DNA from 3 places in the Thiomonas sp. SCN 64-16 genome. Region 2 is predicted to be linked to each of the others. Evidence: predicted binding sites of a transcription regulator. Region 2 holds the regulator's gene; each other region holds the start of a gene.
What was found. Region 2 encodes LexA, which represses DNA repair genes until DNA is damaged. Its sites were predicted from a motif close to ACTGTATNNNNATACAGT; they were not measured.

Region 1: a site for LexA is predicted at 4,344-4,361, ahead of ABT24_RS10630 (Y-family DNA polymerase). Genes of this name have one in related genera too.
Region 3: a site for LexA is predicted at 2,513-2,530, ahead of recA (recombinase RecA). Genes of this name have one in related genera too.

What each region holds. Positions count from the first base shown of each region.
Region 1 is NZ_MEGQ01000035.1:6,151-13,976, reverse strand. It holds gene ABT24_RS10655 (FAD-linked oxidase C-terminal domain-containing protein) at 1-519, opposite strand, end outside; gene ABT24_RS10650 (DNA-3-methyladenine glycosylase 2 family protein) at 727-2,181, shown strand; gene ABT24_RS10645 (methylated-DNA--[protein]-cysteine S-methyltransferase) at 2,178-2,696, shown strand; gene ABT24_RS10640 (DMT family transporter) at 2,736-3,608, shown strand; gene ABT24_RS10635 (hypothetical protein) at 3,781-4,281, shown strand; gene ABT24_RS10630 (Y-family DNA polymerase) at 4,396-5,643, shown strand; gene ABT24_RS10625 (LysR family transcriptional regulator) at 5,651-6,583, opposite strand; gene ABT24_RS10620 (NADH-quinone oxidoreductase subunit L) at 6,717-7,826, shown strand, end outside.
Region 2 is NZ_MEGQ01000038.1:10,130-17,955, forward strand. It holds gene polA (DNA polymerase I) at 1-65, opposite strand, end outside; gene ABT24_RS11140 (hypothetical protein) at 100-447, shown strand; gene ABT24_RS11145 (homoserine kinase) at 522-1,463, shown strand; gene ABT24_RS11150 (BPSS1780 family membrane protein) at 1,542-2,330, shown strand; gene ABT24_RS11155 (asparaginase) at 2,603-3,565, opposite strand; gene lexA (transcriptional repressor LexA) at 3,765-4,484, shown strand; gene ABT24_RS11165 (DedA family protein) at 4,535-5,179, opposite strand; gene mutL (DNA mismatch repair endonuclease MutL) at 5,417-7,252, shown strand; gene miaA (tRNA (adenosine(37)-N6)-dimethylallyltransferase MiaA) at 7,269-7,826, shown strand, end outside.
Region 3 is NZ_MEGQ01000004.1:81,107-88,932, reverse strand. It holds partial or broken gene ABT24_RS02260 (ATP-grasp domain-containing protein) at 1-170, opposite strand, end outside; gene ABT24_RS02255 (DUF2889 domain-containing protein) at 167-868, opposite strand; gene recX (recombination regulator RecX) at 930-1,394, opposite strand; gene recA (recombinase RecA) at 1,405-2,466, opposite strand; gene ABT24_RS02240 (OmpW/AlkL family protein) at 2,605-3,315, opposite strand; gene ABT24_RS02235 (SGNH/GDSL hydrolase family protein) at 3,333-4,664, opposite strand; gene ABT24_RS02230 (L-threonylcarbamoyladenylate synthase) at 4,864-5,868, opposite strand; gene ABT24_RS02225 (5-(carboxyamino)imidazole ribonucleotide synthase) at 5,870-7,039, opposite strand; gene purE (5-(carboxyamino)imidazole ribonucleotide mutase) at 7,036-7,524, opposite strand; gene trxA (thioredoxin) at 7,695-7,826, shown strand, end outside.

The DNA.
Region 1 (7,826 bases), on a different contig from region 2:
GGTGAGGCCGTATTTGAGGCAATGTACGCCGCCCGAGTTTTCGGCGATGTTGCCGCCGATGGTGCAGGCGATCTGGCTGCTCGGGTCGGGCGCGTAGAACAGGCCGTGCGGCGCTGCAGCCTCCGAAATCGCCAGGTTGCGCACCCCGCATTCCACCGTGGCGGTGCGGGCTATGGGGTCGATGCGCTTGATGCGGTTGAACCGCGCCAGCGCCAGCAGCACCCCGTCTTCATTGGGTAGCGCCCCCCCCGACAGTCCCGTGCCCGCGCCGCGCGCCACCACCGGCACGTTCAGCTTGTGGCAGGCCTTGAGCACCGCCGCCACCTGTGCCTCGGTTTCCGGCAGCACGACGACCAGCGGTTTGCGCCGATAGGCCGAAAGGCCGTCGCACTCGTAGGGCGTGACCTCCTCCGGCTGCCAGAGCAGGATGTGCGGCGGCGCCACCGCACCAAGCGCGGCGACCACTTCGGCCTGCCGCGCCGCGCGCGCGGCCAAGTCAGGTTGGAGGGGGGCATTCATAGCGAGTCTTCCGGGAAAATATATTGGTTTTACTGGCAGATTATCCCGTTTGCTGCGCTGCAGCGGGGCAGGAGTAACCCGGCTTTTTGCGATTTGTCGAAGGCAAAGCTGTGTTGCGCAAAAGTCAGGGCGCGGCGTACAACGGCGAGGCAGACTGATGTCCGTTTTCGGCCAGACTTCGTTGCGCTGCGCGACTAGAGTGAGGGCATGCAACTCGATCCCGACACCTGCTACAGCGCGCTGCTCACCCGCGACCGCCGCTTCGACGGCTGGTTTTACGTCGGCGTGTCGTCCACCGGGGTGTATTGTCGGCCGGTGTGTGCGGTGCGCACGCCGCTCAAACGCAACTGCAGCTTCTATCCCAGCGCGGCGGCGGCCGAGCAGGCGGGCTATCGGCCTTGTCTGCGTTGCCGTCCCGAACTGGCGCCGGGGCTCGGCGTGCTCGACCTCTCGGGCCAGCTTGCCCGCGCTGCTGCCGCGCTGATCGACCAGGGGCTGACCGATCCCGCCGGATTGAGCGCCGTGGCCCGGCGCGTGGGCGTCACGCCGCGGCATTTGCGGCGCATCTTCGAGGCGGAATTCGGCGTCTCGCCCGTGGCGTATGCGCAGACGCGGCGGCTGCTGCTGGCCAAGGGTCTGCTCACGGACACAACGCTGCCGATGGCGGCGGTGGCCGACGCGGCGGGCTTTGGCAGCGTGCGGCGGTTCAACCATCTGTTTCGCACCCGCTATGGGTTGACGCCGCTGAGCTTGCGGCGCTCGGGCGGGGCCTGCGGGCAGGAAGACCGGCTCACCGTGTCGCTCGCCTACCGGCCCCCCTACGCCTGGAGGCAGATGGTCGATTTTCTCGCGCGTCGCGCGGTGGACGGTGTGGAGCGCGTCACCGCCGATCGCTACAGCCGCGCGGTGGCGTTCGCCGCCGAGCCGGGTGCGCCGCCGGTCACCGGCTGGATCGCGGTGACCCATGACCCTGAGCGCCACAGCCTGCGCCTCACCCTGCCGCCGCGGCTGGCGCGGCACATCGGCCGCATCGTGGGCGGTGTGCGGCGCTTGTTCGACCTCGATGCCCGCCCCGATCTGATCGACGCCCATCTGCCCGAATTCGCCGCCGAGGCGCCCGGCCTGCGCATTCCCGGCGCCTTCGACGGGTTCGAGATCGCCATGCGCGCCGTGGTCGGCCAGCAGATCGGCCTGCCACAGGCGCGCGTCATTCTTGGCCGCTTGGCGCAGCGTCACGGCACCTCCGTGCCCGATGCGCCCGACGGTCTGTGCCGCACCTTGCCCGACGCGCCCACGCTCGCCGCCTGCACCCCCGAGGCGCTGCGCGCCTGCGGTCTGACCGGCGCCCGCGCCCTCAGCCTGCACGCGCTGGCGCTGGCCGTGGCCGAGGGACGCGTGGCGCTGCAGCCGCTCGCCCCGGTCGAGCCCACGCTTGCGGCGCTGCAGGCCCTGCCCGGCATCGGCGACTGGACGGCGCAGGTGATTGCGCTGCGCGGTCTGGGCTGGCCGAATGCCTTTCCCGCCGGCGATTTGGTGTTGCGCAAACAACTCGGCCTGGCCCGTCCGGCCGACATGCTGGCCCATGCCGCGCGCTGGGCGCCGTGGCGGGGCTATGCCGCGGTGCATCTGTGGCGCCGCGCGACTGAAGGAGAAACATCGTGAAAGCCGTCTTGGTCATGGACAGCCCTCTGGGCGCGTTGCAACTCACCGCCGCGGAAGACGGGCTCACTGCCCTGAGTTTTCTCGACGACGCAAAGCTTCCAACCGCCGCCGACACACCTTTGCTGCAGCGCGCCCGCGCGCAACTTCAAGCCTATTTCAGCGGCGACGCCATCACCTTCGATCTGCCCTTGCGGCCCCAGGGCACGCCGTTCCAGCAGGCGGTCTGGCGGGCGCTGCAGACCGCGCCCTACGGACAGACGATCAGCTATGCGCTGCTCGCGCAGCGGCTGGGCCTGCCCGCCAGCCATGCCCGCGCCGTGGGTGCGGCGGTGGGGCGCAACCCGCTGCTCATCATCGTGCCCTGCCACCGCATCATCGGCCATGACGGCCGCTTGACCGGCTACGCTGCCGGCCTGCCGCGCAAGCAGGCGCTGCTCGATCTCGAACGCGTGGCCCCGATTTCAACGCAATCCCCCACGCAAACCCCTACGCCCCGTCGCCCGCGCGCGGCCTGAGCGCTACGGCCAGCGCTGCGCATCATCCGGATCACGCCCATGCCTTTCATCGAACTGTTTTTGCTCGCCGCCATCTGGGGCGCTTCTTTTCTCTTTCTGCGCATCGCCGTGCCCGAGTTCGGGCCGCTGCCGCTCATCGCGCTGCGCGTGGGCATTGCCTCGCTGGTGCTGCTGCCGGTGCTGCGAACCGCCGCGGCGCGCGCCCAGTTTCGCCACAAACTCTGGCCGCTGCTGGTCGTCGGGGTGACCAACTCCGCGTTGCCGTTCACCTTGTTCGCCGTGGGCGCGCTGCACCTGGGCGCGGGCTTCGAGGCCATTCTGAATGCCACCACCCCGCTGTGGGCGGCGGTGCTGGGGGCGACGCTGTTCGGCGCGCCGATCGGCCGGGCGCAGATCGTCGGGCTGGGCATCGGCCTGCTCGGCGTGGTCGTGCTGGTGGGCGATCAGCCGGGGTTGTCGCAAGGCGCCGCGCCTTGGGCGGTGGCTGCGGCGCTGCTGGCGCCTGTGTCCTATGGCTTTGCCGTGCATTACACCCGCCGCCATCTGGCCGGGGTCGATCCGACGCTCACCGCGTTCGGCAGCCAGCTCACAGCCACGGTGCTGCTCGCTCTGCCCGCTGCATTCACCTGGCCTGCGCACGCGGTGCAGGGCGACATCTGGGCCGCCGTGGTGGCGCTGGGCGTGCTGTGCACCGGGCTGGCTTATGTGCTGTATTTCCGCCTCGTGGCGCAGGTCGGCGCGGCCTACGCTGCCTCGGTCACTTTTCTCATTCCGGCTTTCGGCATGCTCTGGGGCGCGCTGTTTCTGCAGGAAGCCGTCACCGGCGCCATGCTGGCGGGCTGCGCGATCATCCTGGCGGGCACCGCGCTGGCGAGCGGACAGTGGAAGCGGCTGGTGGGCCTGCGGGCGTAGGCCGATCCATCCCCGGCGGTTTGAGGCCGTGCAGGCGCTTTGAGCGGCGGCCTGTGCGGGCGACCTTCAGCTTCGCTTCAGGAACTCCGGTCATTGGAAAAGAACGAAAAAATCGCCGCGGCGATATCCACGCGCTGCGGCGTTGGGTTCAGTTTGAGAAAGGAGTTCGATTATGAAGATTCAATCCAAAATCCTGGTTGCAGCGCTGGCGATGACCCTGCCCGCGCTGGCCTTGGCGGCGCAGCCGCTTGCGGTGCGTTACGACGGGCATGACATGCCCATGCACCAGACGGTGGAGGTCATGCACACGGCCGCAGGCCCGGTGCAGGTCAAGACCTGGACTTGGCAAAGCCCGCAGGGCCATGCGCGGGTGGTGATCGAGCAAAGCTCGGGCGCGGCCGCCCCCGCCTGGGCGCTGCGGCAGATGCACACGCAGTTTGCGCCGATGCAGCGGCTGATCGAGCGGGTGGACGCGCAGATGAATGCGCAGATGAACGCGGTGTTCGGGCCGATGTCCACCCTGCGTGTGCTGTTGCCGCAGTCGCCGTGGTTGATGCCGCCGGTGCTGCCCACGATGGTGCTGTTGACGCCGCTGCAAACCCCGCAAGCGCAACCGCCACAGCAGCACCCGGCGGCTCCGGCCGCGCATCCGGCGCAGCGCTGGCAGGCGTAAAACCCCCGCGCGGCAGCGCCACTTGCAGCGGGCCACTTGCCAGCGTCATGACAGCATGAAATACTGTGCGTAAAAACAGTATTCCGGCGCGCTGTGCAAGCGGCGCGGGCTGCCATGACACTGCGTTGCCTGCTGGTCGATTTCAATTCCTACTTCGCCTCGGTGGAGCAGCAGCTTTGCCCTGAGTTGCGCGGGCGGCCGGTGGGTGTGGTGCCGATGCTGGCCGACACGACCTGCTGCATCGCTGCCAGCTACGAGGCCAAGGCGTTTGGTGTGAAGACCGGCACGCAGGTGGCCGAGGCGCGCCGGTTGTGTCCGGGCATCGTGTTCGTGGTGGCGCGGCATGCCGAGTATGTGCAGATTCACCACCGCGCTGTGGCGGTGGTGGACACCATCGCGCCGGTGGAGCAAGTGCTGTCCATCGACGAAATGGCCTGCAGCCTGCCGATGGGCTGGACCAGCCGCGAGCGCGCCACGCAACTGGCGCTGCGCCTCAAGGCCGCGCTGCGCGAGGCGCTGGGCGAGTGCCTGCGCGTCTCGGTGGGCATCGCCCCCAATGTGTTTCTCGCCAAGCAGGCGTCCAATCTGCAAAAGCCCGACGGTCTGGTGGTGCTCGACTCCACCGACCTGCCCGGCCCGCTGCTGCGCATGCAGCTCACCGATCTCACCGGCATCAATGTGCGTATGCTCGCGCGGCTGCAGGCGCAGGGCATCCACAGCGTGGAGCAGCTCTGGCGGGCGCGGCGCGAGCAACTGCGCGTGGTGTGGGGCGGCATGGCGGGCGAGGCGTTTTACGACCGGCTGCACGGGCTGGCGTCGGGTGTGCAGGCCGCCAATCCGCGGCGTTCGCTCGGCCATTCGCATGTGCTGCCGCCGGAGATGCGCAGCGCCGAGGGCGCGCTGGCCGTGCTCGATCGCCTCACGCAAAAAGCCGCGATGCGCCTGCGCCGCGAGCACCTGCTGGCCGGCGCTATGACCGTGATGCTCAAGCTCACCCGTCGGCACGGCGAGCGTCTGCGTCCCGAGCGCGGCGCCCGCTTCGCGCCGACGGCCGACACCCGCGCCCTGCTGCACACCCTGCGCGAGTTGTGGCCCGGCATGGTGCCTGCGGGCTGGGCGCCGATGAAAGTGGCCATGCTGCTGCACGATCTGCGCCAGCCCGGGCAGACCAGCGCCAGCTTGTTTGAGGGCGATGTGCCCGGCTCTGATGCGGAGCAGGCCGCGCTGTGGAGCGCGGTCGATGCCCTCAACGTGCGCTACGGCCGCCACACCATCTATTGCGGCAGCGGCCACCAGGGGCGGGAGGAAGCCCCCATGCGCATCGCGTTCAACCACATCCCCGATCTCGAAACGGAGGGGTAAATCGTGATCAGACCGCTTGCTGAACCTCTTTCGCCGGATGGCCCAGCAGGTTGACATGGGATTTCAGAAATTCGAGAAAAGTCGCGGCCACCACGGAGACCCGCTTTTCTTTCGACCTGACCAGGTACCAAGAGCGTCGAATAGGAAAGCCTTCAACGTCGAGGACGCAAACCTGATGGTTCAAATGATCCTCGCCGATCGTACTGTCCGAGAGGATGGCAAGGCCCAGGCCGCCGGCCACCGCTTGTTTGATGGCCTCGTTGCTCCCCAACTCCATGCGAATGTTCGGGCGCACGCCATGCTCTTCGAAGAGTCGCTCCATCGTCAAACGCGTTCCAGAGCCCCGCTCTCGAACGAGAAAGTGCTCTTGCGCCAGTTCGGCAAAACGAACGGTGCGCCCCAACGTCGTCAGCCGGTGTGACGAGGGCGCCAAGACGACGAGCGAGTTTTCGAGAAAAGGCTCGCACTCGATGTTCATCCCATCGGGCGGGACGCCCATGACGTAAATGTCGTCTTGGTTGCGTGCAAGGCGCTCAAGCAGACGATCTCGGTTGATCACTTCCAGCGCAATGTCGATGCCGGGATATTGCGCGCAGAAGGGGCCGAGCAAGCGGGGCATGAAGTATTTGGTCGTGGTGACCGAAGCGATTCGGAGTCGACCTTTTTTCACCCCCTTCATGTCGGCAATGGTTTGCTCAAACCGGCCCCACGTTTCCAGCCAGTCGCCACAGGTGGCGTAGAGGTGCTCTCCGGCCTCGGTGAGAAAGACTTTCTTACCGATTTGCTCCAGCAGGGCAAGACCAATTTCATCGCTGAGCAAACGAATCTGCTTCGAGACCGTGGGTTGTGTCACATGAAGTTCTTCAGCGGCCCTCGAAAAGCTCCGCAGCCGTGCGACGGCCTCGAAGGTGCGCAACTGCCTCAAGCTGACATGCATCATGTCCGATCCTTTATGTATAGCTTTTTGTCTATGGTTTTTATTCTAATTATTCATTATTAATTTTGTCAGGTACTCCATAGACTGAGTTCCGCTGCACCACTGATCTGCCGGAACAACCTCTAGGAGATATGCCATGTCGCCCTCATGGAATTCGCTCGGTCCACTGCTCGCCCTGTGCGTGCCCCTTGCCTTATTGGTCGTCGGCTGCGTTCCGACTGCGTGGGCCAACGCACGGCCTCGATTGATTGCACGGTGGAATGAAGCCATGGCCTGGCTGGCCTTCGTGCTGGCTATCACTGCTGGATTGCTCGGCACGCTGCAGGGCTCCACGCACACTTTCACCGTGGCATCCGCTGCGCTCCCTGCGGAACTGGGGCATCTGACCCTCTCGATTTATCTGAACGCGCTGACGATCATGATGCTGCTGCTGGTGTCCTTTGTGGGCGTGGTCGTATCGCGTTATTCCAAAAACTATCTTGCGGGCGACGCGCAACAGGGTCGGTTTCATAAGTGGCTCGCTTTGACCCTGGCCAGCATTCTCAGCTTGATCGTGTCGGGCAATCTTTTGATGTTCGCCTTGGCATGGATCGCCACCAGTCTGAGTTTGCATCAGCTTTTGATGTTTTACAGAAAGCGGCCGATTGCCGTGCTGTCTGCACACAAAAAATTCGTCGCCAGCCGCATCAGTGATGCCAGCCTTCTGCTCGCTATCGTTTTGATTGGCTCGACACTCCACACGCTGGAGTTCGAGCGCCTGTTTCAACTGATGGCGGCGTTCAGAGGCGAGATGCCGATGAAACTGCAGATCGCGAGTTACCTCATTGTTTTGAGCGCGGCATTGAAATCGGCGCAGTTTCCTCTGCATGGCTGGCTGCTGCAGGTCATGGAAGCACCGACACCGGTGTCGGCGCTTCTCCATGCGGGCATCGTGAATGCCGGAGCTTTTTTGGTGATTCGCATGAGCCCCATCCTGTCGCATTCCACAGGAGCGCTCGTCGCGCTGACCCTCATCGGGCTGGTCACCCTGGTGCTTGCTTCCCTGGTGATGTTGACGCAAACCAGCGTCAAGGTCTGTCTTGCCTGGTCAACCACTGCACAGATGGGATTCATGCTGCTCGAATGCGGCCTCGGGCTGTATAGCCTCGCCATGCTGCATCTCGTTGCACACTCGCTTTATAAAGCCCATGCTTTTCTGGCATCGGGCAGTGCAGTCGATGCCTTTCGGGCGCCCGCCCTGCAAGCG
Region 2 (7,826 bases):
AGATAGCTGGAACCATCCACCAGCAGCAGGGTGGGGGCGGAGTCGGATTGCACGTCGGAATTCATCCGCGCATTATCAATGCCGCCGTAAAATCAGCCCATGAACATGTTTCGCCACGCTCTTACCGTCACCGCCCTTGGCCTGTTCACGCTGCTCGCCAGCGTGTATCCGGGACCAAGCGCCCTTGCGCAGTCCAAACCTGCGGCGCCGCTGACAGATACCCAGCCCAAGCCCAAATTCCCTGAACCTCGGGTGCGCGAAAACGTCACTCAGGATCGTGCGGTGCGCATTCAGGAGCAGCAGGTGCGCGGCGCCACCACCTCGATTCAGGTGCAACCTTTGCACGGCGGCGCGGCCTACAACGTGGTGCCGCCCTCAATCTCGTCCAGCACCGACCCGGCCCATCTGGAAGGGCAGGCGCAGTGGAAGGTGTTCACCTTCAAATAAACCGACGGGCTGACCGTTCAACCTGCTCGCCCAACCTGCTTTTCCAGCCTGCCTTTTCTTTCCCCATCCCGTTCATGGCCGTTTTCACACCGCTCGACGCAGCAGAGGTCGACTCCTGGCTGGCCCGCTTCGATCTGGGCACACGCACCGACCTGCAAGGCATCGCCAGCGGGATCGAAAACACCAACTACTTCCTGAGCACCACACAGGGCCGGTTCGTGCTCACCTTATTCGAGCGCCTGCAGGCCGAGCAGTTGCCGTTCTACCTCGGGCTGATGCACCATCTGGCCGCGCATGGCATTCCCGTACCCGACCCCATACCCGACCGGCAGGGCCAGACCTTGCACACCCTCAAAGGCAAACCCGCCGCGCTGGTCACGCGCCTGCAAGGCCGCAGCCAGCTGCAGCCCGAGCCGGCGCACTGCGCGCAAGTGGGGCACTGGCTGGCACGCATGCATCTGGCCGCGCGCGACTACGCGGGCACGCAACCCAATCTGCGCGGGCTCGCCTGGCAGGCCCGCACCATCCCCGACATCCTGCCCTATCTCACCGCCGATCAACGCACCCTCATCAGCGCTGAGCTTGCGCACCAGACCAACGTCGCTGCATCGCCCGCCTATGCCGCCCTGCCGCGCAGCGCGGTTCACGCCGATCTGTTCCGCGACAACGTGCTGTTCGAGGGAGACGCGCTCTCCGGCGTGTTCGATTTTTACTTCGCCGGGGTCGATACCTGGCTGTTCGATCTGGCCGTGGCGCTCAACGACTGGTGCATTCACCTGCAGACTGCCGAGTTTGACGCGGCCCGCTTTGACGCCTTGCTGAGCGCCTACCTCGCCGTACGCCCCATGAGCGATGCTGAACACCGCTTGCTGCCCGACGCCCTGCGCGCTGCCGCGCTGCGTTTCTGGACCTCGCGTCTGGCCGACTATCACCTGCCGCGCGACGCCCATCTGCTCACCCCGCACGACCCCACCCACTTCGAGCGCGTGCTGCGCCAGCGCATCGCGTCCGCCTGAGCCCGGGCCTGCCGATACCATGTCGGCTCCCTTCTTGGGCTCTTTTCTTCGGCTCTTCACCTTTCATCGTCTTTCGCCATGCAACTGCGTACCGTCTCTGCCCGCGAGGGCCTGCTCTGGGTGCAAAGCGGCTTTCGCCGTCTGGCGCTGCAGCCCTGGGCGGCGCTGTTGATGATCGTGGCCTATATCGTCGTCACCGGATTCGTCTCGGCGCTGCCCATCATCGGTCTGGTGTTTCCGCTGTTCGTGGTGCAGTTCGGCACCCTGGGCTTCATGCAAGCCAGCCGCCAGATCGCACAAAAGCAGCCGCTTTGGCCCACGGTGCTGCTCACCGGTTTTCGCAGCGGCCCGAAGGCGCTGCGCAGCATGGTGATGCTGGGCGTGCTCTACACCCTCGCCGTCATTCTGGTGCTCGGAGTCGGCAGCCTGTTCGACGGCGGCGCCATGCTGCGTCTGCTGCTGCTCGGTGACAAACCGCCGGCCAGCGCCATTGCCGACGGCAGCCTGCGCCTGGGCGCCATAGCCGCCACTCTGGCGTATATCCCCGTCTCGCTGGCTTTCTGGCTCGCTCCGCCGCTGGTGGCCTGGCACGCCATGCCGCCGATCAAGGCGCTGTTTTTCAGCTTCGTGCTGTGCGTGCGCAACATCAAGGCGTTTGCGCTCTATGCGGTGCAATGGTTGCTGCTCTTTATCAGCCTGCCCACGCTCATCATGCTCGTCGCCAGCCTGCTCGGCGCCAGTGAAACCCTGGCCGCCATGCTCAGCATGCCCGTGGCCATCGCCATTTTCCTAGCCTACATTTTGTCGTTCTATGCCAGCTATGAATCGCTGGTCGGCGAAACCCAGTCCAGCACCCTTGCGCAGTAATGTCGGTGACAACCGCACACCTGACTACAGGGCGTTTGGCACTATTTTTGTCTCTCATGCTCTCACGCACGAAGACGCCCGCTGTAGGTATCCAAACCCGGTATCCAAACCCGGTGCGGCGCAACCTTACCTTGGTCGACCAACCCCAAGTTCTCCGCAAAGCGGCTGAATCGAATAGGGTGAGGAATCGCCCCCCGCTCTCTCGCTCCACCGGCCCAAGCTTTCTACCCCCGGTGGGGATCAATTGGCCCCGCCGAGAGAACATTCCGGGTTCAACGCTCTGCTTGGTTCTGGGCGGCCAGTTCCAGCAGCAGCCGCACCCGCAGCTTCACCGCATTGAGGCCATCATCGGCGCCGCCGCGTACCGGGCCGACGCGTGACGCCACCCTGACCCGCACGCCCTGCTGTTCGGCCCAGCGCAGCGCGGCTTCGAGTTCGCGGTGCACCGTGCCGCCCCCGGTGCCGGCCACGACCAACCCGCTCAATCGGGGCTGAAGCGCCGTGCTCGAAATCAAGCAGCACACCAGCGCACTATCGCTGCCCGCTGCATTGGTAAGCAACTCCACCCGCGGCCAGCCCCCAGCAGCAGGTAGGGGAAACGGCGCCCCGGCCTCCGGCACGGGTTGTCGCCAAAGCCGCAAGGCCTCACCGTCCACTTCACCCAGCGGGCCGCGCTCGCCGGATGAAAACGCTTCCACCGCGTGCGTATTCGCCTTGGTCACGTCGCGAGCAGCATGCACCACGCCGTGCAACACACAGACCACGCCCAGCCCACGCGCTGCCGGATGCACGGCCACCCGCACGGCATCGAGCAGGTTCTGCGGGCCGTCGGCGTTCAGTGCGGTGGCCGGACGCATGGCAGCAGTCAGAATCACCGGCTTGTCGGTATCCAGCACCAAACGCAGAAAGTAGGCGGTTTCTTCCAGCGTGTCGGTGCCGTGGGTGATGACGCAGGCCTGAATTTGCGGCTGCGCCAGCCAGTAGGCCACGCGTTCGGCCAACTGCGTCCAGACCGCGAAGGTCATGTCCTTACTGTCGAGATTGGCCACCTGCTCGGTGTGGATTTGAGCCAGGCGGCCGAGCGCCGGCACGCTTTGTAGCAGCGCGTCGACCCCCAAAACCCCGGCGGTGTAACTCGGCAGACTGGGGTCGCCCGTCGCGGCGCCCGCGATCGTGCCCCCTGTTCCCAACACCACAATCTGCGGCAAGGCCGCGCGAGAAAAAGAATCGGTCATGTGTGAATCTCTTTGCAGAAAGACTGTTTTGATTTACAGTGCTGTGAAAATCATCAAGCTGGAAGCCTGATCAGGGCGTCTTCATGACCAAAAGATGACATGGCTCGCATGGCGAACTCGTCCATCAGCCTTGCCCATCGGTCTCGCCTATCAAACTGACTTATTGTGCAACTGCCGGAGCCCACGCATGCGCCGTCTCATCTCGAAACTCACCCCTCGTCAGCAGGAAATTCTCGATCTCATCACCGCCTCCGTGCGCGAACTGGGCTACCCGCCCACCCGGGCCGAAATCGCCGCAAAGCTGGGATTCCGCTCGGCCAATGCGGCAGAAGATCATTTGCAGGCGCTCGCGCGCAAGGGCGTGATCGAGCTGACGCCCGGAGCGTCGCGCGGCATTCGCATCACCGAATCGCAGCGCGCCTCGCCGTCGATGACAACGTCCGGGAAAACCTCCGGCGCCTTGGGGGGGCGTGCGAGTGGGTTGCGTGCGGATCTCTCTCATGGGCTGCAGCTCGCGCTGCCTGGCGCCGAGCAGCTCTGCCTGCCGCTGGTCGGTCGCGTCGCTGCCGGGCATCCCATCCTCGCACAAGAGCATATCGAGCAGACGCTCAATGTCGATCCCGGCGCCTTCTCGGTGCGCCCCGACTATCTGCTCAAGGTTCGCGGCATGAGCATGCGCGATGCCGGCATTCTCGACGGCGACATGCTGGCCGTCAAAAGCAGCCAGACGGCGCAAAGCGGACAGATCGTGGTGGCCCGCATCGGCGACGAGGTCACGGTCAAGCGCCTTCGCCTGCAGGCCGATCACATCGAGCTTCTACCGGCCAACCCCGAGTTCGCCCCCATCCGCGTCGATGCCAGCCAGCCCTTCGCCATTGAGGGACTCGCCGTCGGCCTGCTGCGCGGCTCGCTGCAATGAAGTTCACAGCGCGCACAACTAGCAGCAGGCGTTTGCGTCAGACCGCCGCTTCAGACCGCCGACACCTGCCGACGTGATTTCCACCAACCCCACACCGCGGGTAGCAGCGACAGCACGATGATGGCAATGGTCATGACACCCAAATTGTGTTTGATCCACGGAATGTTGCCGAACAGATAACCCGCCATGACCAGCAGCCCCGTCCAGAGTGTGGCGCCAAGCATGTTGTAGGCCAGAAACTTGCCATACGACATCTCGGCCACGCCCGCCACAAACGGGGCGAAGGTCCGAATGAAGGGCATGAACCGTGCTGCCACGATGGTGATGCCGCCATATTTTTCGTAAAAGGCGTGCGCCTTTTCAAAGGCGCGGCGGTTGAACCAGCGTGAGTCCGGCCACGAAAAAACCTTATGGCCGATGGCCTTGCCGATCTGGTAATTGAGGCTGTCGCCCAGCACGGCGCCAAGCCAGAGCACGGCGATCACCCCCGGCAGGCTGAGCGCCCCGGTGGCCGCAAACGCACCCACCACGAACAACATCGAGTCGCCCGGCAGAAACGGCATGATCACCAGCCCGGTTTCGACGAACACGATGCCGAAGAGCAGCCCGTACACCCAGGGGCCATACGCCGCTATGAACTGCGCCAGATGCACGTCGAAGTGCAGAATGAGGTCGATGAGAGCGTGGGGATCCATGCGGTTTGGGCTGAAAGCCGGAAGAGAGCCTATGAAAGGCCGAAGACGCAGATGCTGCGCCAGAAAACTGAGCCGGGGCTGAGCGCCACCGAGCGCTATGGGCCTACGCACAGCCTGAAAAGTATACTGAGCCAACTTGTCGTTTCTTCTCTCGTTGATCCCGTCTCCAAGCCCCTCAACGAGGGGACGGCCGCCGCCACGCTGCGGCCACGCCACCCTTTCCGTATCCCTGCCTTGCTGCAACCCCAACGCCCGATTCGTCCGCTGCCGGACGTGCTCATCAGCCAGATTGCCGCCGGCGAAGTCATCGAGCGCCCGGCTTCGGCCCTGCGCGAACTGCTCGACAACGCCATCGATTCGGGCGCCAGTGCTCTCACCGTGCGCCTCGAACAAGGCGGGCTGGGCAGCGTGCAGGTCGAAGATGATGGTTGCGGCATTCCGGCCGAAGAGTTGCCGCTGGCGCTGCTGCGCCACGCTACCAGCAAGATCGCCGATCTCGACGAATTGCACCACGCCGCGCATCTCGGCTTCCGCGGCGAGGCGCTCGCGGCCATGGCCGCCGTGGCCGAAATCGAGATCATCAGCCGCCGCGCCGGGGCCGATGGCGCGCGCATTCACGCCAGCGCAGGTCAGGTCGCCGCGGTGCAACCCACAGCGGCGCAACAGGGCACGCGAGTGACCTTGCGGCAGTTGTTTTTCAACCTGCCGGCGCGCCGCAAATTTCTCAAGTCGCCGCAGACGGAATACGCCTGGTGCGCCGACGTGTTCAAGCGCACCGCCATCGCCCATCCCCAGATCGCCCTGCGGCTTTGGCATGACGGGCAACTCAAGCTGCAATTCGAGCGCGACCCTTCGCCGCACGGGCTCGACCGTCTCGCCGTCGTGCTGGGAGAGGCCTTCAGCGCGCACGCCCTGCCCGTCTCCGCCCAGATCGGCCCGCTCGCCGTACGCGGGCTGATCTGCAAACCCACCGCGGCGCGCGCCCGTGCCGATGTGCAGCACATCATTGTCAATAACCGCTGGGTGCGCGACCGCACCGTGGCCCACGGCGTGCGCGCCGCATACGCCGACGTGCTGCACGGCGCCTTGCAGCCGCAGTACGCCCTGCTGCTCGATCTGCCGTCTGATCTGGTCGATGTGAATGTGCACCCGGCCAAGTCGGAAGTCCGGTTCCGCGACAGCTCCGCCGTGCATCAGGCCGTGCGTCATGCCGTCGAGCAGGTGCTGGCCCGGGTGGTCGGTGAGGCGTCTGCTTCGCATCCCTCCGCACCGCACGCCGCGTGGGAAGGGCCGCCATCCGCCCTGCCCGCGACTGCCGCGCTTCCCTTCGGCATGGCGAGGCCTAGCCCTAACCCGATCCCCTGGGATGCGCTCTCGCGCGCTTATGCCCCCTTTGCAACGGCGGACGCGCCCTTGCAGGCACGGGACAGCGCCGCGCCGCGCCCCTATGCGCAAGCCACCGACCTGGCCTCCGCCCCGCCTGACGACTTCCCCCTCGGCTTCGCCCTGGCGCAGCTTCTGGGCATATACATCCTGGCGCAGAACCGCCACGGACTGGTGATCGTGGACATGCACGCCGCGCACGAGCGCATCGTGTACGAACGGCTAAAAGCTGCGGAACAGGCCAATGCGCCGGTGGCGGTGCAACCCTTGCTTATCCCGGCCGCATTCGCCGCGAGCGATGCCGAAATGGGCGCGGCGGAAGATCATGCCGATACCCTACGGTCGCTCGGCATCGAGCTCGACCGGGCCGGCCCCAGTAGCCTGGTGGTGCGCGCCACGCCCACGCTGCTGGCGCACGCCGACCCCATTCGCCTGGCTCGCGGCTTGCTGGCCGATCTCATTTCGCAAGGTACCAGCAGCCGCCTTCAGGAGCGGCGCAACGCCCTGCTCTCCAGCTTGGCCTGCCACGGCGCGGTGCGCGCCAACCGACAGCTCACGCTCGCAGAAATGAACGCCCTGCTGCGCGATATGGAGCGCACCGAACGCGCCGACCAGTGCAACCACGGCCGCCCCACCTGGCGGCAGATCGGCCTGGCCGATCTCGACGCCCTGTTCCTGCGCGGGCGTTGAAGCCCCGATTCAAGCCGTGACTCAACAAACCCCACAGCCTGTTCTCTGCCTCGTGGGCCCGACCGCCAGCGGCAAAACCGCCGCGGCTTTGCAACTCGTGCAGCAGTCCCGACAGCGCGGCAAAACCGTGGAACTCATCAGCATGGACTCGGCGCTGGTCTATCGCAGCATGGACATCGGCACCGCCAAGCCCGGTCTTGAGGAACGCACCCAGGCCGTGCACCACCTGCTCGACATCCTCGACCCGGCGCAAAGCTACAGCGCGGCGCAATTCGCTGCGGACGCGCGCCGACTCATCCAGGAAATCCGCCAGCGCGGCGCCCAGCCCCTGATCGTCGGCGGCACCCTGCTCTACCTCAAGGCGCTGCAGTCCGGCCTGTCCGAACTGCCGCAGGCCGACCCTGCCGTGCGCGCCGAACTCGACGCCGAGGCCGCCCGGCTCGGCTGGCCCGCGCTGCACGCCCGGCTGGCCGAGGTCGATCCGCTCACCGCCGCCCGGCTTGCACCGGGCGACGCCCAGCGCATCCAGCGCGCGCTGGAAGTGTGGCAACTCAGCGGTCGGCCTCTATCGGCG
Region 3 (7,826 bases), on a different contig from region 2:
CCCTTGCCCCGCCCGCCAGCGTGAATCTGCGCCTTCACCACCCAGACCGGGCCGCCCAATTCCTGCGCTGCGGCGACGGCCTCATCGACGGAAAACACGGGCTTGCCGCGCGGAACCGGCACACCGTGTTCTCTCAATAGTTGCTTGGCCTGATATTCATGAATTTTCATGGCGTCTCGTCCTCGACTTGTGGTGCAGGCATTGTGCCTTCGGTGCGTTGTGGCGCAGTTTGTTGCGCCCAACGGGGATAAAACTCGGCGACTGCTGGGCTGTCCAGCCGCAGGGCGTGGCAGCGGTTGAGCTGAAAAGGCATACCGGCGGCACGCTCCGTGTCTAAACGCCCCCTGGGTCGGCTCGCCGACCCGCCCCCCGAGGGGATCAAGAAAGCTTGGGGCGGCCCTGCGCTTTCTTGAGGCTCCGGCAAGGTAATCGTCGTCAACCCGGCCAGCCCCTGAATGGCTGCAGTAGGCAGCACTTGCGTCAATTCGGTGAGATGGGTGCAGCCCAGCACGCCGCCCAGGCGCTCGCGCACAGCGGAACGAAATCCGCGCAGCAGATTGAGGCCGATCAGCCGCCGGTAGGCGTCATCGTGATCGCCGCAGGTGTCGTAAGGGCTGAACAGGGTGTGCGAGCGGGCATCGACGATGTTGAGCGCGTCGTCGATGGTGACGATGAGCAACATGTCATGCACCGGAATGCCCGCCGGGCGGGTGCGTTCGGACAGGGTGAGATCGCGCGTTTTCACGTCCCGCAATTCGGCCTGCAGATCCCACAAGCCATCCTCTCGCGCATAGACCTCGATACTGAGACTGCGGCGGTGAACCAGACGGCGATTGGGCGAAGACGGGGCGGCAGGAGTGTCGCGCATGGTGGATCTATTTTTGATGAAGCGCAAGAATCAGTGTAGCAGCCTGCTGCGGCGCAGCAAGTCAGTCGACGTCTTCCGTGCCCTCGCCGCGCAAAACCGCGCGGACGGCGTCCCCGCTGAAGCCACGTTGAGTCAAAAAACGAGCCTGTTTGGCCCGCTCGGCAGCGTCTTGCGGAAGCGCCTGGAATTTTCGCGCCCAAGCGGCACGGGCGCGAGTCAGTTCGCTGTCTTTCAAGGACTGACGCAGATTTGCCGTGGAATCGGACGATAGGCCGTGCGCGTCGAGTTCTTGTGCGATGCGCAAATTGCCGTAACGCTGCTGTCGCCGATGAATGAGCGACTGGGCAAAACGCTCACCGCTGAGCAAACCCGCCTGCTCCAGACTGGCGAGCAGGGCATCGATCTCTTCGGACGCCTCGCAATAGCGCAGCAGCTTGCGCCGCAGTTCCAACGGGCTGTGCTCCCGTTGCGAGAGATAGCGCACGGCCCGCGCACGCAAAGAAGGCTGGGCGCGAGGCAGACTCATGGCAACGGACTCAGTCTTGCTCTTCCTCGGACATATCGGCCGTCATCAGCGCATTGGCCTCAGGCACGCCGAGACTGGCGCGGACCTTGTTCTCGATCTCGCGGGCGATGTCGGGATTTGACTTGAGAAATTCGCGCGCGTTGTCCTTGCCCTGGCCGATTTTCTCGCCGTTGTAGGCATACCAGGAGCCGGACTTCTCCACCAGTTTGGCCAGCACCCCCAGGTCAACGATTTCGCCTTCGCGCGAAATACCTTCGCCATAGAGGATGTCGAACTCCGCCTGTTTGAACGGCGGCGCCACCTTGTTCTTCACCACCTTGACGCGGGTTTCAGAGCCGACGACTTCTTCGCCCTTTTTTATGGCCCCGATGCGGCGGATGTCCAGGCGCACAGAGGAGTAGAACTTGAGCGCGTTGCCGCCGGTCGTCGTTTCGGGATTGCCGAACATCACGCCGATTTTCATACGGATCTGGTTGATGAAAATGACCAGGCAGTTGGTGCGCTTGATGTTGGCGGTGAGCTTGCGTAGCGCCTGGCTCATCAGCCGGGCCTGCAGACCCGGCAGCGAATCGCCCATCTCGCCCTCGATTTCGGCTTTGGGCGTGAGCGCAGCCACCGAGTCGATCACGATCATGTCCACCGAGCCGGAGCGCACCAGCGCGTCGACGATTTCAAGCGCCTGCTCGCCGGTATCGGGCTGAGAAATCAGCAAATCAGGTAGTTGCACTCCGAGTTTGGAGGCGTATTGCACGTCGAGCGCATGCTCGGCATCGATGAAGGCGCAAGTGCCGCCGAGCTTCTGCATTTCGGCAATGACCTGCAGGGTGAGCGTGGTCTTGCCCGAGGACTCTGGCCCGTAGATTTCCACCACCCGGCCGCGCGGCAGCCCGCCTACGCCCAGGGCGATGTCCAGGCCCAGCGAGCCGGTGGACACCACCTGAATGTCGCGCTGCGCCTCGCCATCATCCATGCGCATGATGGTGCCCTTGCCGAACTGCTTTTCGATCTGCGACAGCGCGGCGGCAAGCGCCTTGGCTTTTTCTGGATTCACTGCGGATTTTCCCTGTTCCATGGCATGGTCCTCAAGTCTGAATAGCACTGCGGCGCAATGTAGCACAGCTGTATATAAAGACAGATTTTTCTGCTTGCGGTATCCAAAAAAAGAGGGCCGAAGCCCCCTCTTTCCACAACTTGCAGCGTGAGCAAGCTTTTAAAAACTATAGCCCACTGCCAAGGTGTAGACCACCGGATTGAACTTGATGTTCGTCGACGCCTGGCTGGTGATGACCGAGCGATCCCGCGTGTATGAGGTGGAGGTCAGCGTGCTGCGCACATCCGAATAAGCGACGGTACTCACCAACGACCAACGCGAATTGAAGCGATAGATCAGACCAATGTGGGCGGCCCAGGTCAAATCGCTCGATAGATGGATATCGGTTGGCCCTTGCGCATGCTCAAGCGGCGGCAATGCCTTGGTGTTACGAAACCACGTGTAGTTGACGCCCAAGCCGACGAAGGGGTCCCACTTCGCCTCTTTTCCTCGAATGTGGAAGTTGATGAAGGCCGTTGGCGAGTACACATCCACATCGGTCACACCAACGCCACTGAGCGTGCGCCAGCCGCTGCCCTCTGCATAGGTGCGCACCGTGGGCGGATAACCTAGCGCCAGCTCGAAACTCCACGGCCCGGGTAGGTTGCGCACGTACCCTAAACCGAGAGTCGTGGCATTGCCCTCAGCCAAATTGAGATTGGGCGGCGTGTTGTAGCCGCTCAAATTCGGCTGGCTAGGATGGTTATTGAGATAGGCAGCGCCGACATAGATGATATTTTTCGGAAAATCATCGGCATGCGCGGTGGGCAGAAGAGCGAAGCTGGCGGCGGAAAAAATGCTGCCCAGTACAGTGCGTTGTAAGGCATTCATTGCTCGTCTCCTCGTTGTCATTGCGAAATCCAGCCAAAACCCTTCATCGCCTGCAATGTTGTGCTAGCAATGATTGTATACCCAGCGGTATCGGCAAACAGCCATGTGCCCAAATTCGCCGCACTGGCGCCGGCGGCAGCATACGGGGTGTTGACGTTGCACAACAGAGAGCTCGTGGTCGCCGGGTTACACCAAGGGGTAGTCACGTTGGTGAAACCGAATTGCGCCGGATTGGTGACCTCCTGGTTGAGCAGGCTGTAGCCATCGAGCACCTTGACCGGCTGCCCCTGTAGATCGTTCAACAAACGCTGATTGAACACCTGCACCAGATTGGAAAGCAGATAGCAAGGCGCTCCCGTGTTGGTGTTGTCACACACATAACCGGCAGGAGGCGTTTGCGGCGGCGTCAGACCGGTGTAGGGCAAACCGCGTCCGAATGGCGTCTGCGATGAGTCCGGCAAGGTGTAGACCATCACATACTTCGCCCCTTTGCTGGTGATGAGCTTGATTTGAGCGGCCAGTTCATCGGCCGCGGTCGCGACGGTCTTCTGCGCGTTACTGACTGCAGAAGTGGTTGCGGATTGCTGCGCCTGCGCTTGGATTTGCGCAATCTGCGCCTGCGTCAGATTGGGGTTTTGCTGCAGGGCGCTCGTGACAGCCTGCGTGACGGCTTGCGTCACTGTGGCGCTTACCGTACCCAGAGCCGTAAAAATGTCGTTATTACCGGCCAGCACGGTGACCAACTGATTGCTGTTGAAACTGCCATTGAACTGCGCGAGATAATTTTGCACTTGTGCGGTGACCGGCAGGGTCAAAGCCCCGCCGCTGTGGCCGATGCCATTCGCGTTGCTCACCATGGAACCGCCCTGGGCAAAATTGGTGCAAGTGGCTTGCCCGGAAGAAGGCGGCGCGCTGAAGGCACAGAACGTAGGCGTCGAGGTCGGCCCGGTCGCTCCGAGATACATCACACCTGAGGGGGTGCCATAGCCAATCACATTAGGCGTCAAACCCAGTTTCAGGCTGGAGGCCAGAACCCCCGTCCAGTTGCCGGTGGTATCGCCATTGACGGTGAACTGCCCTCCTGCGGGATAAGGCAAGCCGGTAAACGGCACGGTTGCGCCATAGGTGCTGACCGCCGCCAAGGTGTACGCACCGTCGTCGGACAAACTATCGCCAAACACAACCATTTGCTTGAACCCGCCGCTCGGCGGCGCGGCCGGCGCCGTGCTGGCCGAATTCACACTCGCCACGGAGGCCAGCGAGGGCGGAGAAGGATTTCCGCCGCCGCCGCAACCTGCCAAGCCCAAGGCGCTGGCCAAGGCCAGCGCAATCCAGACACGATTCCGCATGAACATCTCCTCAAACATTGTTGTATGCCTGCTGGCCTGCAGGCGGGCGGGTCAAAAAAAGAACGACCGTTCGCTTTAGCGTAGCCGAAGGAAAATGGCGTCGCAAGAGTGGTACTGCGCATTTGCCACAGGTTTGCCGATTTGCAACAAAAGGATACATGTTCGCCTTTTGTGGCGAACCACCCGCTCTTGCAGGACGTCAGCGACCCGAGCCATGCACTGCGCGCGTCAGCCGGTCGCGCAGCGCCAGCCAGGCAGGCGATGGCGGCAAGACTTCAACGCAAATCTCCTCGAGCCCTGCCGCATCCAGTTTGCGTAAAACAGCGTAAAGCTGTTGCGCATAGGCAGCAGGATCGGCAGGCAACGTGACCCATGAGGAATGGGGCGCATGTGGCTGCGGCGGGAACGCCAGCACCCCGATGCGCCGCCCCGCGTCTGCGTCAATCTCCCAGCGTGCATTGATTTGGTCGCGTGAACACCACTGCAGCGGTGTGCGCGGGGCGTAATGCGCCGGTAGCACGCCCGCCACACGCGGGGCAGATCCTGCCGGGCGCAGCAAGTCGGCCTCGGCCACGCCCAGGATTTGCGCGATGTCAGCCGCCTGCAACTGCCCCGGGCGCAGGATGCGCGGCGGTTGCGCGGTGCAATCGACGATGGTGCTCTCGATGCCCACCGCGCAGGCGCCGCCGTCGAGCACCAGCAGGTCGTCGCCGAGTTCTGCATGCACATGCGCCGCCGTGGTGGGGCTGATGCGGCCAAAACGGTTGGCCGACGGCGCCGCCAACCCGCCCTGCCCGCCTTTGAAAATCGCCAGCACGGCCTGGGCGACGGGATGGGAGGGGCAGCGCAGGCCGATGGTGCTCTGCCCCCCGGCGCAGGCGTCGGCCACGCCGGGTTTGCGCGGCAGAATCAAGGTGAGCGGCCCGGGCCAGAAGGCGGCGGCAAGCTTGCGCGCGGGTTCAGGCACATCGGACGCCCAATGCCCCAGATCGGCGGCGCGGTGGATATGCACGATCACGGGGTGGTCGGCAGGCCGCCCTTTCGCGGCATAGATTCTGGCGACGGCCTGCGCGTTCTCGGCGTCGGCGGCCAGGCCGTAAACGGTTTCCGTCGGCAGACCGACCAGTTCGCCCGCCTCCAGACGCCGCACGGCCTCGATGATCTCGCGCGGACGCACTTGGGCGTCGGTGTTCACCTCGCTCACCTCAGAACGGCTCCAGACCGAGAACGGTACAGGCGTGCAGCGCGGTCTGGCGCGCTTCGGCAGGGGTGGCCGCCGTGCAGGTGAGGTGACCCATCTTGCGGCCCTTGCGCGGCGCGTGCTTGCCGTAGAGGTGCAGATGTGCGCCGGGTTGCGCCAGCACGGTGGCCCAGTCGGGCTCGCGCTGCTGGCCGGTGGCGTCGAACCAGAGATCGCCCAGCAGATTGAGCATGACAGTGGCGCTGTGCTGCCTGGGCACTAGCAACGGCGAGTTCACCAGGGTGCGCCACTGCAGCTCGAACTGCGACACGGTGCAGGAGTCGATGGTGTGGTGGCCGGAGTTGTGCGGGCGCGGCGCGATTTCGTTAGCCAGCAGGCGACCATCGCGCAGCACGAAAAACTCCACGCAGAGCACGCCGACATAGTCCAGCCCCTGCGCTATTGCGGCTGCAGCATTCTGCGCAGCCTCGGCGATGTCGGGGGTGATGGACGGGCCGGGCGAAAAGCTGGCGAACAGAATGCCGTCGCGGTGCAGGTTTTGCTGCGGCTCGTACAGCACGGAGCAACCGTCGCGGCCGCGTGCCATCACCACCGACAGTTCATAGGCCAGATCGAGTTTTTTCTCCAGCACGCAGTCCACACCGCCCAGGGCGGCCCAGGCCGCAGGCAGGTCGGCGGCTGTTTGCACCGTGATCTGCCCTTTGCCGTCATAGCCCAGCCGGGCGGTTTTAAGAATGCCGGGAAACAGCTCAGTGCTCACCGCACCAAGACCGCCGCTCGCGGTCAGCACGGCGTGCGGCGCGCAAGGCACGCCAAGCCGCGCAAACAAAGCCTTTTCCTGCGCCCGGTCCTGGCACACAGCCAGGGCCTGCGGCGCGGGCGCCAGCGGCACGCGCGACTCCAGCCACTGCATCGAGTGCGCCGGAATATTCTCGAACTCCACCGTCACCGCAGCGCAATCGCGGGCGAGTTGGTCGAGCGCCAGCGGGTCGTCGTAGCGCGCAGCAAGGTGAATGCCGGTGACCTGCGCTGCCGGCGCGGCTTCGTCGGCTTCGAGCACGGCCACGCCATAGCCCGCGCTCTGCGCCGCCTGGGCAAACATGCGGCCCAACTGCCCGCCGCCGAGCACGCCCAGCGTGGCGCCGGGGGGAATGAATGCGGCAGACTTGCTCATGCCGGGCTACCCACGCGCATGGCCCGCGCTGCGGCGGTTTGCTCCGCGCGGAAGGCGTCGAGCCGATCGCGCAGCGCGGTGTCATGCGCCGCCAGCATCGCCACGGCAAACAGCGCGGCATTCGCCGCCCCGGCTTCGCCGATGGCAAAGGTCGCCACCGGCACACCCTTGGGCATCTGCACAATGGACAGCAGCGAATCTTCGCCCCGCAGATACTTGCTGGGCACCGGCACGCCGAGCACCGGCACCGTGGTCTTGGCCGCGAGCATGCCCGGCAGATGCGCCGCGCCGCCCGCACCGGCAATGATGACGCGCAGGCCGCGCTGCTGCGCACTATCGGCGTAGGCAAACAGATCGTCGGGCATGCGGTGGGCGGAGACCACCTGGCAGTCGTGCGCCACCCCAAAGCGGACGAGGATGTCCGCCGCATGGCGCATCACCTCCCAGTCGCTTTGCGACCCCATCACCACGCCGATTGCGGCCATCTGCTCTCTCCTGTGCAACGCCTGTAAACGGGGGATTTTAAGAAGCCGTGGATCAAGCTCTTGAAATCGCGCCCCGCTATGCTCCTTCCAAACGCAGATCGTGCGCCTGCATACACCCCTTGGTATGGCGCCGACCGCCCCCATTTGCCCTGCTCATTCAGGAGTCGAACATGATTGATGCCACCGTTGCCAATTTTGAAACCGAAGTCGTCGAAGCCTCCCATACCGTCCCGGTCTTGGTCGATCTGTGGGCCCCGTGGTGCGGCCCCTGCCGCGCGCTTGGCCCCATTCTCGAAAAGCTG